One region of the Pseudoalteromonas maris genome, then DNA from elsewhere that is predicted to be linked to it. Evidence: riboswitches for the same ligand, from Rfam matches in the RefSeq annotation. Region 1 holds a riboswitch; the other holds the start of a gene.

Region 1 (4,979 bases):
GGATCCGGTGCTGTTGTATCGGGTGCTGTGGGTGGCACATACCCTGATAGATAATAGTGCCCTTGGCTTGCATAGTTGCTCACGTACGGGCCTGATGCGCCGTAGACTTCAAGTGTATAAACCCCCTCAGCCAAGTCCAATGACAATGACGCGTTGGAGTCACTTTGTCCATCTGTTGCGGCAATCACATCGCCCTGTGCGTTATAAAGACGCAAGCCAATGTCTAAGTTGGCGCCGCGGCGAGACTCACGCGTAAAAGCATCCCATGCCGGGTTGGCGTTGAATTGCGCTGCCCCTGTGCCCGCACTGAATTGGAACCAGTCGCTGTCACCTTGTTGTATGGTGCCTTTGTTTGCCATTTGTGCGTTGCTTGGATCGGCTTCGCGGTTGGTCGCACTGAATTGGCCAAATTCATCCATAGTGAGTGTATTGGGGGACGTTTGTGTGCCTTCGGTGTCGCTAGATGCACCAAGTTTAGAGGTGATAATAGCGATATCATCTTGAAACTGGTTGGCATCGGGGTATTCACCAATACTCCATTGGGTAATATTTTTTCTATAAGAGTTGCCCATTATTGGCGCCCAACTATTCACATCTAGGTTTTCACCTAAGCCACTGAAATAGGAGGTTGTTGATGTGCCATCATGACTCAAACCAAGGTTATGGCCTAGCTCGTGAGAGCCAGCTTCAGCCATGGTGTTCGCAGCACCGGATGCAAGGCGGTTGTAATAGGCAAACGCAGGTTGATATTTGGTATAATCGCTACGTCCCCAGACATTCACATAAGCAACGCCTCCAGCCCCTTGCGAAGGCATCGCTATGCCATTGGCATCAGTGTCTTTGGTAAATAATACCCAACCCGTGTTAGGGCCAAAAGTCGCTGGTGCTTGTGTCGTCACATTTATATCAAACGCGGCAAAATCATCCGCCATACGCGTCCAAATCTCGTGGATACGAGCACGCTCTGAATCATTAAAAGATGCAGGGTCGCCATCTAAGTCATAGGGAAGGGTGGCATAGCTGGTGCCGCCGCCCCAGGCACGGCCACTCACCTCACCGCCGTCAAAATCTAGGTAGACGGTGTTTGCAGCCGCGGGTTTGCTGTGCAAATTGAACACATCAATTTCAGGTAAGGTTTGGGTGCTAGCTTGCACTGTTGCAGAGGGTGCTACGCTCAAACCCATCTCAACATAATAGATTTCGCCGTTGTCATCAGCTTCGATAAAGTCAGTATCAACAACTGGGATACCAAGGGAGCTGAGCTTGTTTAATACCTTCTGCTGAACGGGGGCAGGTAGCTTCGACAAACTTGTTTTCAGGCGGCTGTGTGGCAAATTTTCCACAGCTTGGTAGGGAATGTTTGCTTGGTTGCTGGCAGAGTTTGCCGCAGCGCTTGTGCTTAATGCAAAGCTGGTTGCCATCGCCAAAGTGCACAGTGCCAATGGTTTATTAGGTTTCATGTGTGATGCTCCAAATACAGATCCATAGTCATTTGGAACGCAAAGGTAGACCCAGCGACATTAATCCAAGCTGAGTGCTAGCAATCCCGCTGTCATAGAGTGTTCCCCCTTAGACCGGTGACTTTGCGTCCTACCCTTTCGGATAGTTTGCCAAATTAGCGTGTTGCTAAAACGTTACTCAAGCCTAGCAAGGGTCATTAAAAATTCCAACATGAATTATTTAAAATAGGAACATAGTGCTAGGGTGTGTTGACTTTTGCTGTTTGTTTTTGCAGCAGTCATTGAGGGTTATTGGTAATAAGTTCGTTGCAACCGCTTTTGTTTCTTGTAACCTTTAAGGGTACGGTATATGTTTAAATAACGAGCAGTGAACTTTCACCGTTCACTACAGGACTCTCAACATTTCATAATAATTCAAATACCGCATTAATTGAGTGTCTTGCATGTGTTGCGCAGTCAGCGGCTCAATACACGCTCACCATTTCAATGATGTTGATACTGCGCAGCAGCGATGAAATGGCGAACATGGATAGACGTTAAATGAGGTACTCAACGATGAGCAATATACGAATAGCTGTTGCGGATGATCATCCGCTTATTGTGTTTGCCATAGAGCAGACGTTAATGCGCACCTGGCAGAATTTAGAGATTGAGTCAGCCCACTGTTACCACCAATTATTTCGCCTCATAGAGCAGCATAAGTCGCAATTAGCACTGCTGATCCTTGATTTGTCTATGCCAGGAAGTGAAGGCGTTCAGGGTTTGGAGTATATCTGTACAAATTACCCCGATATACCCGTTGTGGTGATAAGTGGCCATGACGATTTTGAGAGTTGTACGAAATGTTTAAATGCTGGTGCTCAGGAGTTTATTTCGAAAACGGAAGTGGCCGATGTCATTACTAATGTTGTAGCGCGCTACCTTGGAAAAGACAACGCTAAACGAGCAAATCAAAGTAATAAAACATCAGCTGATGATACTCTTCAGTCCCTGACTCCAAGTCAGCAAAAAGTACTACTGCTCATCGCGAAGGGTTTGCGTAATAAAGCCATAGCTCGCGAGTTGGGCATATCAGAAAAAACCGTTCGCGTTCATGCCAGTCGAATCTTTAAACAATTGGGTGTTGAAAATCGCACAGAAGCCGCGATGAAACTAAAGCGCACCCCTGAAGTAATTTAGTCCACTCGGCGAAAGTTTGTATAGGGTAATGCAAATGATGTACATCAACAAAGTACCCGTAATAGGTAATTTGTTCAATATATTAATATAAAATAAAGGCTTACACTCAAATTATGCAGCCAGTAAGGATGATGTGTCATGAAGTGTTGCAGTGTGGCCCTTACAACTGTTTGACAAGAGAAGCCATGACTCTGAAGTGAGCTTGAGAGTGTGGCAAACATTACAGCAAGTAAGTTGAATTAAGAATAGGGAGGACGTAATGGTCCATTCAAATCTCAAAATGCTCTCGGCTATTGTTTTAGCCAGCGCATTGTCAACAGGATGTACGTTAGTTGGTGAACATAAATATACAGGTGGTGGCACCATGGCTTCTGCCGGTGGTGACAAAAATGCTGTATTTACATTTAATGTCGAAAATTGTGATGGCGAAGATGTGAAGGGGCGAGTTAATTATATCGACCATTCAGCTATTGATTTCGAAAATATTGGTGGTGTGAGTCTCAATGCACAAGTTGATAACTTCGGTTACTGCACCATAGATATTGATGGCTTTTTAAATAATGAGCCTTTGTGTAATTGCGAGAACCAATACGAAGCGCAATTTTCTTATTCGTCCAAGAATCCCAGCGCTCAAGGTGATGGGACAGGTTTTGTTTGTTTTTTTGATACAGGTGAAGGAAAAGGGAACTTTCATGGCGCAATTACCGCGTTTTATATAAACGATGGTCCTTACGCGGGATATATCAACTACGGCACGGTGAACGGCAACATTCAACAGCATTCATGCCCAGCGTCAGACGAATAAGGAGCTCACTCATGTTTAATAAAGCTATTCTTCCAGTTCTTGTGGCCAGTGCATTCTCTGCTAATGCTGAGCTGGTACAAGATGCGACTATGGTTGACGGTAAAGCCGCACGCGTTATTTTCGAATATCATAATGGTGGTAAAGAAGCGTTAATCGCAGCAATTGAAGCGGCAGGTGGCGAGGTAAAGCGCCTGCTTGATCATGATAACTCACTCGCTGCTGTGATTGATGTTGACGCATATAGTCAACTAAAGAACCTAAAGACAATTAAGTCCACTGAAATAGACCCCAAGCGCAGCCACATCCCCACGAATATGACTCAAGTTGGCTTTACTGACTTTGTACCCTATGGCGTAAGCATGGTTCAGGCTGATCAACTCAATTATATGGGGGGCATAAAGGTGTGTGTGGTTGATACAGGATATGATCTCGGTCACCCTGAATTACCACAATCGACCGTTACTGGCGATGATGAAGGTGCAGGCCCTTGGTATCAAGATGGGCATGGCCATGGGACGCATGTCGCAGGTACAATTGCTGCGTTAGATGGAAACGGTGGATTGACTGGAGTGCTCGGTTCGGGAATGCCTGAGTTACATATCGTGCGTGTGTTTAACAGTGCGGGTGGTTTTGTTTATGCATCTGACCTTGCTGGAGCGGTACATGACTGTGCGGATGCGGGCTCAAAGGTGATTAATATGAGTCTTGGCGGCGCTTTTTCTACCAAGGTTGAAGAGCGTGCATTTGCTCGTATTCAAAGGGCTGGCGTGTTGTCGGTTGCCGCTGCAGGTAATGATGGCAATGCCACATTTAGCTATCCAGCATCGTATGACTCAGTTGTATCTGTAGCTGCTATTGACTCGAATATGGACCATGCTAGTTTCTCGCAACGTACATCACAAGTTGAATTGGCTGGGCCAGGTGTTAACGTAATATCAACCTATCCAGGTGGATATTACGCAAATGCGTCAGGCACCTCTATGGCCAGTCCGCATGTTGCAGGGGTAGCCGCATTGGTATGGAGTCATTTCCCAGAGTGCAATAATTATGAGATCCGTAACGCACTGAGTGCATCAGCGATGGATCTTGGCGATTCCGGTTACGATTACAAGTATGGTAATGGGTTGGTGCAAGCGAAAGCTGCATATGACCATTTATTGGCGACAGGTTGTGATGGCAAGGGAGTGAAATAACACTAGCGTAATCGCCCTGGGTGTGAGCAGATATAAATCTGTTCTTGCACGGGAAAACAGTTACAGAGGTATCAGGTTTGTTAGCCGCAGCACTTGATACTCTGTTTTTTTAGCCCCTTCTAGGGGCTTTTTTATGCCGTTAGTTTTATTGCACGGTGTGTATTTGGTATCGTTGCTGCAATTTGATAATCCACTCACATAGGAATGCGCCATGATCCGTGATGTACATCCTAGCGATGCTAAAGCGATAGCGGATATTTATAATTACTACATTAGCAATACGACCATAACCTTTGAAGAACAGACGGTAAGTGAATCGGACATGGTTAGGCGTATCGATAA
Region 2 (4,979 bases), on a different contig from region 1:
CGTTTACTGGTGTCAGGCAATTGCCAGTATTGCGGTTCAATAACATAAACACACAGTATTGGTCTCTCGCTTTGAGTTGCAAAATGCAGCGCTGCGTGGTCTTGAAGGCGTAAGTCACGCTTTAACCACACTAGATTAATCATCTAGTACTCCTTTGAAGAGCAATGGGTAGCGCCTTAGCCGTTTACCAATATAGTCATCGCTGAGTATTTGTGAGCATATCTGTTCCACGTCTTGATGAGCCGCGAAAACCCAGTCAAAGCGCTCTATCGCAGTGAGGAATCCACGCTTTAAAAAGGGTTGTTGTCTATAGTGCTGCAGATTTGCCCTGATGATTGACAGCTTGGTGGGATCGTTACGTAACGCATCTACGACTTTTTCAATGTACTGTTGAAGGTGAGCAGGTGTGGGCCTGTGCCTGCGCGAACGATGCACGTGTGTCGAACTCCTGTTTTAAGTATTGGTCTTTGATACGTGCAGCGGCGTTACTTAAGATCATTGCAAATGCGCGATACTCTCAAGTTTCTTCATGAAGTCCTCTTTGTTTTTTTCGTGCTGGTAGTCGAGATGATAAGTATTGTGAAAACCAAAACGCAAAATCACACCACTGCCTTCGAGATAAACGGTGTAGCCATCGGTATCTGAGTACGCATACAAGCCCTCAAAGAGTTTGCCTTTGTCTGTTTGTTCTCCGTGTTTTTGAATATGCTCATACACATTGAGTAGTGTTTTCGTGTCTATATCATTTTTCATAACCGGTCGCTCCTTGGAGAGTTGCTAATAACGAAACATTGCACGTAGTATTAAAGACGTATACGCCTTAAATGGAAAATAAGTTTGCAAATTCAGGTATTAGGTAGCAGTTCTGGCACCCCAACACGCGATCGCAATGTGTCGGCTTACGCCGTATTTAGAGAAGACCAAAAGCCATGGTATCTAGTGGACTGCGGAGAAGGAACACAGCATCAAATTCTTAAGAGCGCGCTGTCGTTGTATCAACTCGAAGCGATATTTATTACTCATAAGCATGGTGACCATTGTTATGGATTGCCGGGCTTGATTGCCAGCGCTGGCTTATCTGGTCGCACAGAGCCATTGTTCTTGATAGCACCTAAAGAGGTGTTGGAATTTATCGACAGTGTAATGCAAATGACTGACCTAGCGTTGCCATTTGAACTCACGTTTATGCCCATTGAATCGTATAGCAGCAACGCATTTTCTTGGCTAAAAGTCCAAACATGCGCACTAAAACATCGCGTGCCCAGTTATGCGTTTAAGTTCACTGAAACGCGCATTCAGCGCAAACTTAATATTGAAAAGCTCAGCGCTGATGGTGTAGGCAGTGGTCCCCACTATAACCGCTTGCAACGCGGTGAGAATGTGACTTTTGAGGGGCGTGATTTACGCAGTGATGACTACACGTTTTTAGCATGGCAGCCCAGAGTCATGGTGATTTGTGGCGATAATGAGGCGCCCAAATGTCTCGACTCCATCATCGAAGGAGTGCATCTTCTCGTTCACGAAGCCACGTTTTTAGCGGCAGATTTGCGTAAAGTCGGCTTTCACACGGGCCACAGTGACGTAGAGCGAATCAGTGAATACGCTCAAAAAAAGCGGGTGCCATACTTATTGTTGACGCATTTTAGCGCTCGCTATGGTGGACAAGTGTGTATGGATAAAATTCAGGATGTGGCGCAGCAACGATACACAGGGCGGCTGTTTTTAGCGGCAGATGGGATGACAATAGCAATGGATAAAACCGCTCACTGTGCGTTAGTGCGCAGTTGCTTCTAAGTGCCGCGGTGTTTGTGATGTGCACCAGCACATCTTTTTGAGCAGTACTTTACTTCATCCCAGTTGCGCTGCCATTTTTTACGCCAAGTGAAAGGGCGCTCACAAATGGGGCATATTTTCGATGGAAGGTTTTGTTTTCTGTGTGCCATTAGTGCCACTAACTATTTGCCATACTTCACATACGGGCAGCGAATGACCCTAAGATCACTGTTGTGAGTGATTGATTAGTGGCACAAAATCACAGCTGTTTAGGTACAAAGCACACAATTTCATTACTTGTTCAGTTTTTCCTGTTAGGCTGAAATTAATTATTATTCGAAGGTAAACAACATGACGCGTTATATCCCACTTACCATTTTGGCACTTAGCTTGGTGTCAGGCCTAGCTCAGGCAAAAGACCACAAAGAAAAACATAAATCGCTTCCGCCGGGCCTTCAGAAGAAAGTCGCAAATGGCGGTGAACTTCCTCCAGGCTGGCAAAAGAAACTGCGCCGTGGTGATATTTTAAGTCGCGATATTTATGACCGAGGCCGTATTATTCAGCCAATCTCAGATGACGGAATTATCGGTATTCAGGTTGATGACACCATCATTCGTGTGATTAACAACACACGTGAAATTGTTGATATCCTCAGTCGCAAACATTAGTGATTAAGTGTATCAATCGGGCACAGCATCCGTCATTGGAGTTAAGATGGCCATAAGGTTGACAATGAGCGGATGTGACAAAGGTGATCACTATCACTTTTATCGATAGTCTTTTATGAAAACGTTCATTTCATAGAACATCGAACTCATTTAAACCTCCATCCTTTGTCGGCTTCGACAGATTTGGCGGAGCATGGAAAAAATAATTTGTTTTTTAATCTTTGTTTTTTCTGAGACTTAAAGATTTGTACAAAAAAACACCAATTTTATACTTGATGTTTTTTTGTACATATTGCTACACTCCAATGAGCGTCACAGCATAGTTGTGCCGCTACCCACATTCGAAAGCACTCTCGAAAACGGCAAACATCAAGTAATTGATGGACGCAAAGCCACAGGCCCTACTTTAAAAGAGGGTGGCTGGGTTACCGAAGGAATGCGTTTTAGAGCTCAGTATAACTGGGAGCTTTCGAAGTTATTGAAAACTTTGAGAGGTTCTAGTTGTGAGATCTATTCTTCGCACTGAAACGTCTACGAACACCACTTCATCAGCTGGTAAAGCTTGCGCTCTTTTCGCGCTTACGCTTGGTTTGGCTTTTACCACGATGCAAGTACAGGCAACGCCAGTGAACGCGGCAGAGTCTGAAAGCAACAATGTGAAACTGCAAACACTCGAGTTGGCATCTATGGCGGCGGCTCTCAATGCTGCACACGAACAACATGATGCTAAAGCGCAATTAGTGAAATTGGCGCAGCAACGATATGCTAACCAGTTTGAATTGCTTGAGCGCGATCCTAGCGCTGTGTTGCGCACTATTTTGCCACAAGCAAAGCGTAATCAACTACGCGCTGTTTCTGGCGATGCAATGGCAAAAAAAGCATCTATCACAGGGACTCTAGAACTTGTATATCAAGACGCCTATGAGTCAGAAAACGACCGCTTACGCTATTTTTTAAAGTCTGCATCACAGCATACAGAATTGTTTCTACCTGAGTCAGCTCGTGCCCAGCAGTTGCGCTCTGGCCAGACACTGCGTGCTTCAGGTTGGCAATTCACTCAAGGCCACACCTCTCGATTACTGCTTGAGCAAGATAGCAATGCGCTAGAAGTGCTCGCAGTTGGTGAGAGCTCAGCAACAAGCAGCTCAAGCAGTGCATCAGTGTTGAGCGGTACCACAGGTGAGCAAAAAGTGGTGGTACTAGCACTCAATTTCCAAGATAACCCTTCACTGCAGCCTTGGACTACTCAAGAAGTACATGACATGGTATTTGGCCGTGTTAACGATTATTACCAAGAAGCGTCGTACGGACAAACTTGGCTTACAGGTGATGTATTTGGTTATTTCACCTTAGCTTTGAATACGACATGTGATTTTTCAATTATTGAACAGTATGCAGTGCAAGCAGCGGTTGATAATGGTGTTGATTTAAATCAGTACCAACGTCGCGTATACATGTTGCCAAAAAATAGTGCATGTAGCTGGTTAGGCCAAGGAACGATTGGCGGCACGCCTTCTACGTCATGGATCAATGGTGAGCTTAATCTAAAAATTATCGGCCATGAGTTGGGTCATAACTTAGGTTTAAGACATGCTAAACGCCTTAACTGTGGCTTCGACATCTACGATGAACAATGCTTGGTATCAAACTATGGCGACAGCTTAGATGTAATGGGTAAATCAGAAGGCCATTTCAATGTCTTGAATAAAGAGCGCTTGGGTTGGCTCAGTGCTCAATCAGGCGACATTATTGCTATCGATGCCGACGGTCAATATACACTGGAGTCGTATGCCACAGCGAAAGCAGGCCAAGCAAAAGGCTTAAAAGTACGTCGTGGTACAGACGCCACAACATCAGAACCTCTTTGGTACTACCTTGAATATCGTCAGGCTCAAGGCTTTGACAGCTTCTTAGCAGGCAAAGCCGTCACCAACGGTGTGTTAATGCACTACAACACAGCGGCTGAGCATATTGATAGTAGCATCTTGATGGATTTAACTCCTTACAGCTCGCTATTTGACAATGATGATGCAGCGCTAGAGGTAGGGCAAACGTTTGTTGATGCCACCGCGGGAATCAGTGTGACCACACAATGGGCTGATGAAAACGCCGCAAATGTGTCAGTGAGTTTCTCTGCACCTAGCTGTGTTGCTTCTGCTCCTACTTTGAGCATTGCACCGACTACCAGCGCATGGGTAGCACCAGGTACACAGGTAAACGTGAATGCCACTGTAACAAATAATGATAGCTTAGAGTGCGAAGCAGCAAGCTTTTTGGTCTCAACAGCAGTGCCAGCAAACTGGAGTGCTGCTTCTGAATTTGTGAACCTTGCACCAGGTCAAAGTGCGACAGTGAGTTTGTCAGTTATCTCTGACGTGCAAGCTACTGACGGTTTTTATGACCTTACTGTAAGTGTAGTGAACAATAACGATAATCAACACAGTGCTCAATCTGTATTTTCTTATGTGGTTGAAGCGCCACAGCCGCTATGTGAGTTGGCTGCTCCTAGTTGGGTGCTAGTTAATAATAACAGTGGA

What was found. A riboswitch is a leader RNA that binds a small molecule or an ion and turns the genes downstream of it on or off. The one in region 1 is predicted to bind cyclic di-GMP.
Positions count from the first base shown of each region.
Region 2: linked by a shared signal. The riboswitch ahead of AAEU32_RS13735 (Ig-like domain-containing protein) and the one ahead of AAEU32_RS14775 (M12 family metallo-peptidase) in region 1 are both predicted to bind cyclic di-GMP.

Region 1 covers NZ_JBMMUF010000013.1:42,278-47,256, reverse strand. Annotated here, with positions in the region: gene AAEU32_RS14775 (M12 family metallo-peptidase) at 1-1,460, opposite strand, end outside; cyclic di-GMP riboswitch class I at 1,537-1,622, opposite strand; gene AAEU32_RS14770 (response regulator) at 2,016-2,639, shown strand; gene AAEU32_RS14765 (hypothetical protein) at 2,899-3,444, shown strand; gene AAEU32_RS14760 (S8 family peptidase) at 3,456-4,637, shown strand; gene AAEU32_RS14755 (arsinothricin resistance N-acetyltransferase ArsN1 family B) at 4,849-4,979, shown strand, end outside.
Region 2 covers NZ_JBMMUF010000011.1:15,217-20,195, reverse strand. Annotated here, with positions in the region: gene AAEU32_RS13765 (FAD-binding domain-containing protein) at 1-143, opposite strand, end outside; gene AAEU32_RS13760 (hypothetical protein) at 136-435, opposite strand; gene AAEU32_RS13755 (DUF3081 family protein) at 496-753, opposite strand; gene AAEU32_RS13750 (MBL fold metallo-hydrolase) at 838-1,794, shown strand; gene AAEU32_RS13745 (DUF2256 domain-containing protein) at 1,791-1,943, opposite strand; gene AAEU32_RS13740 (hypothetical protein) at 2,125-2,442, shown strand; cyclic di-GMP riboswitch class I at 2,794-2,875, shown strand; gene AAEU32_RS13735 (Ig-like domain-containing protein) at 2,946-4,979, shown strand, end outside.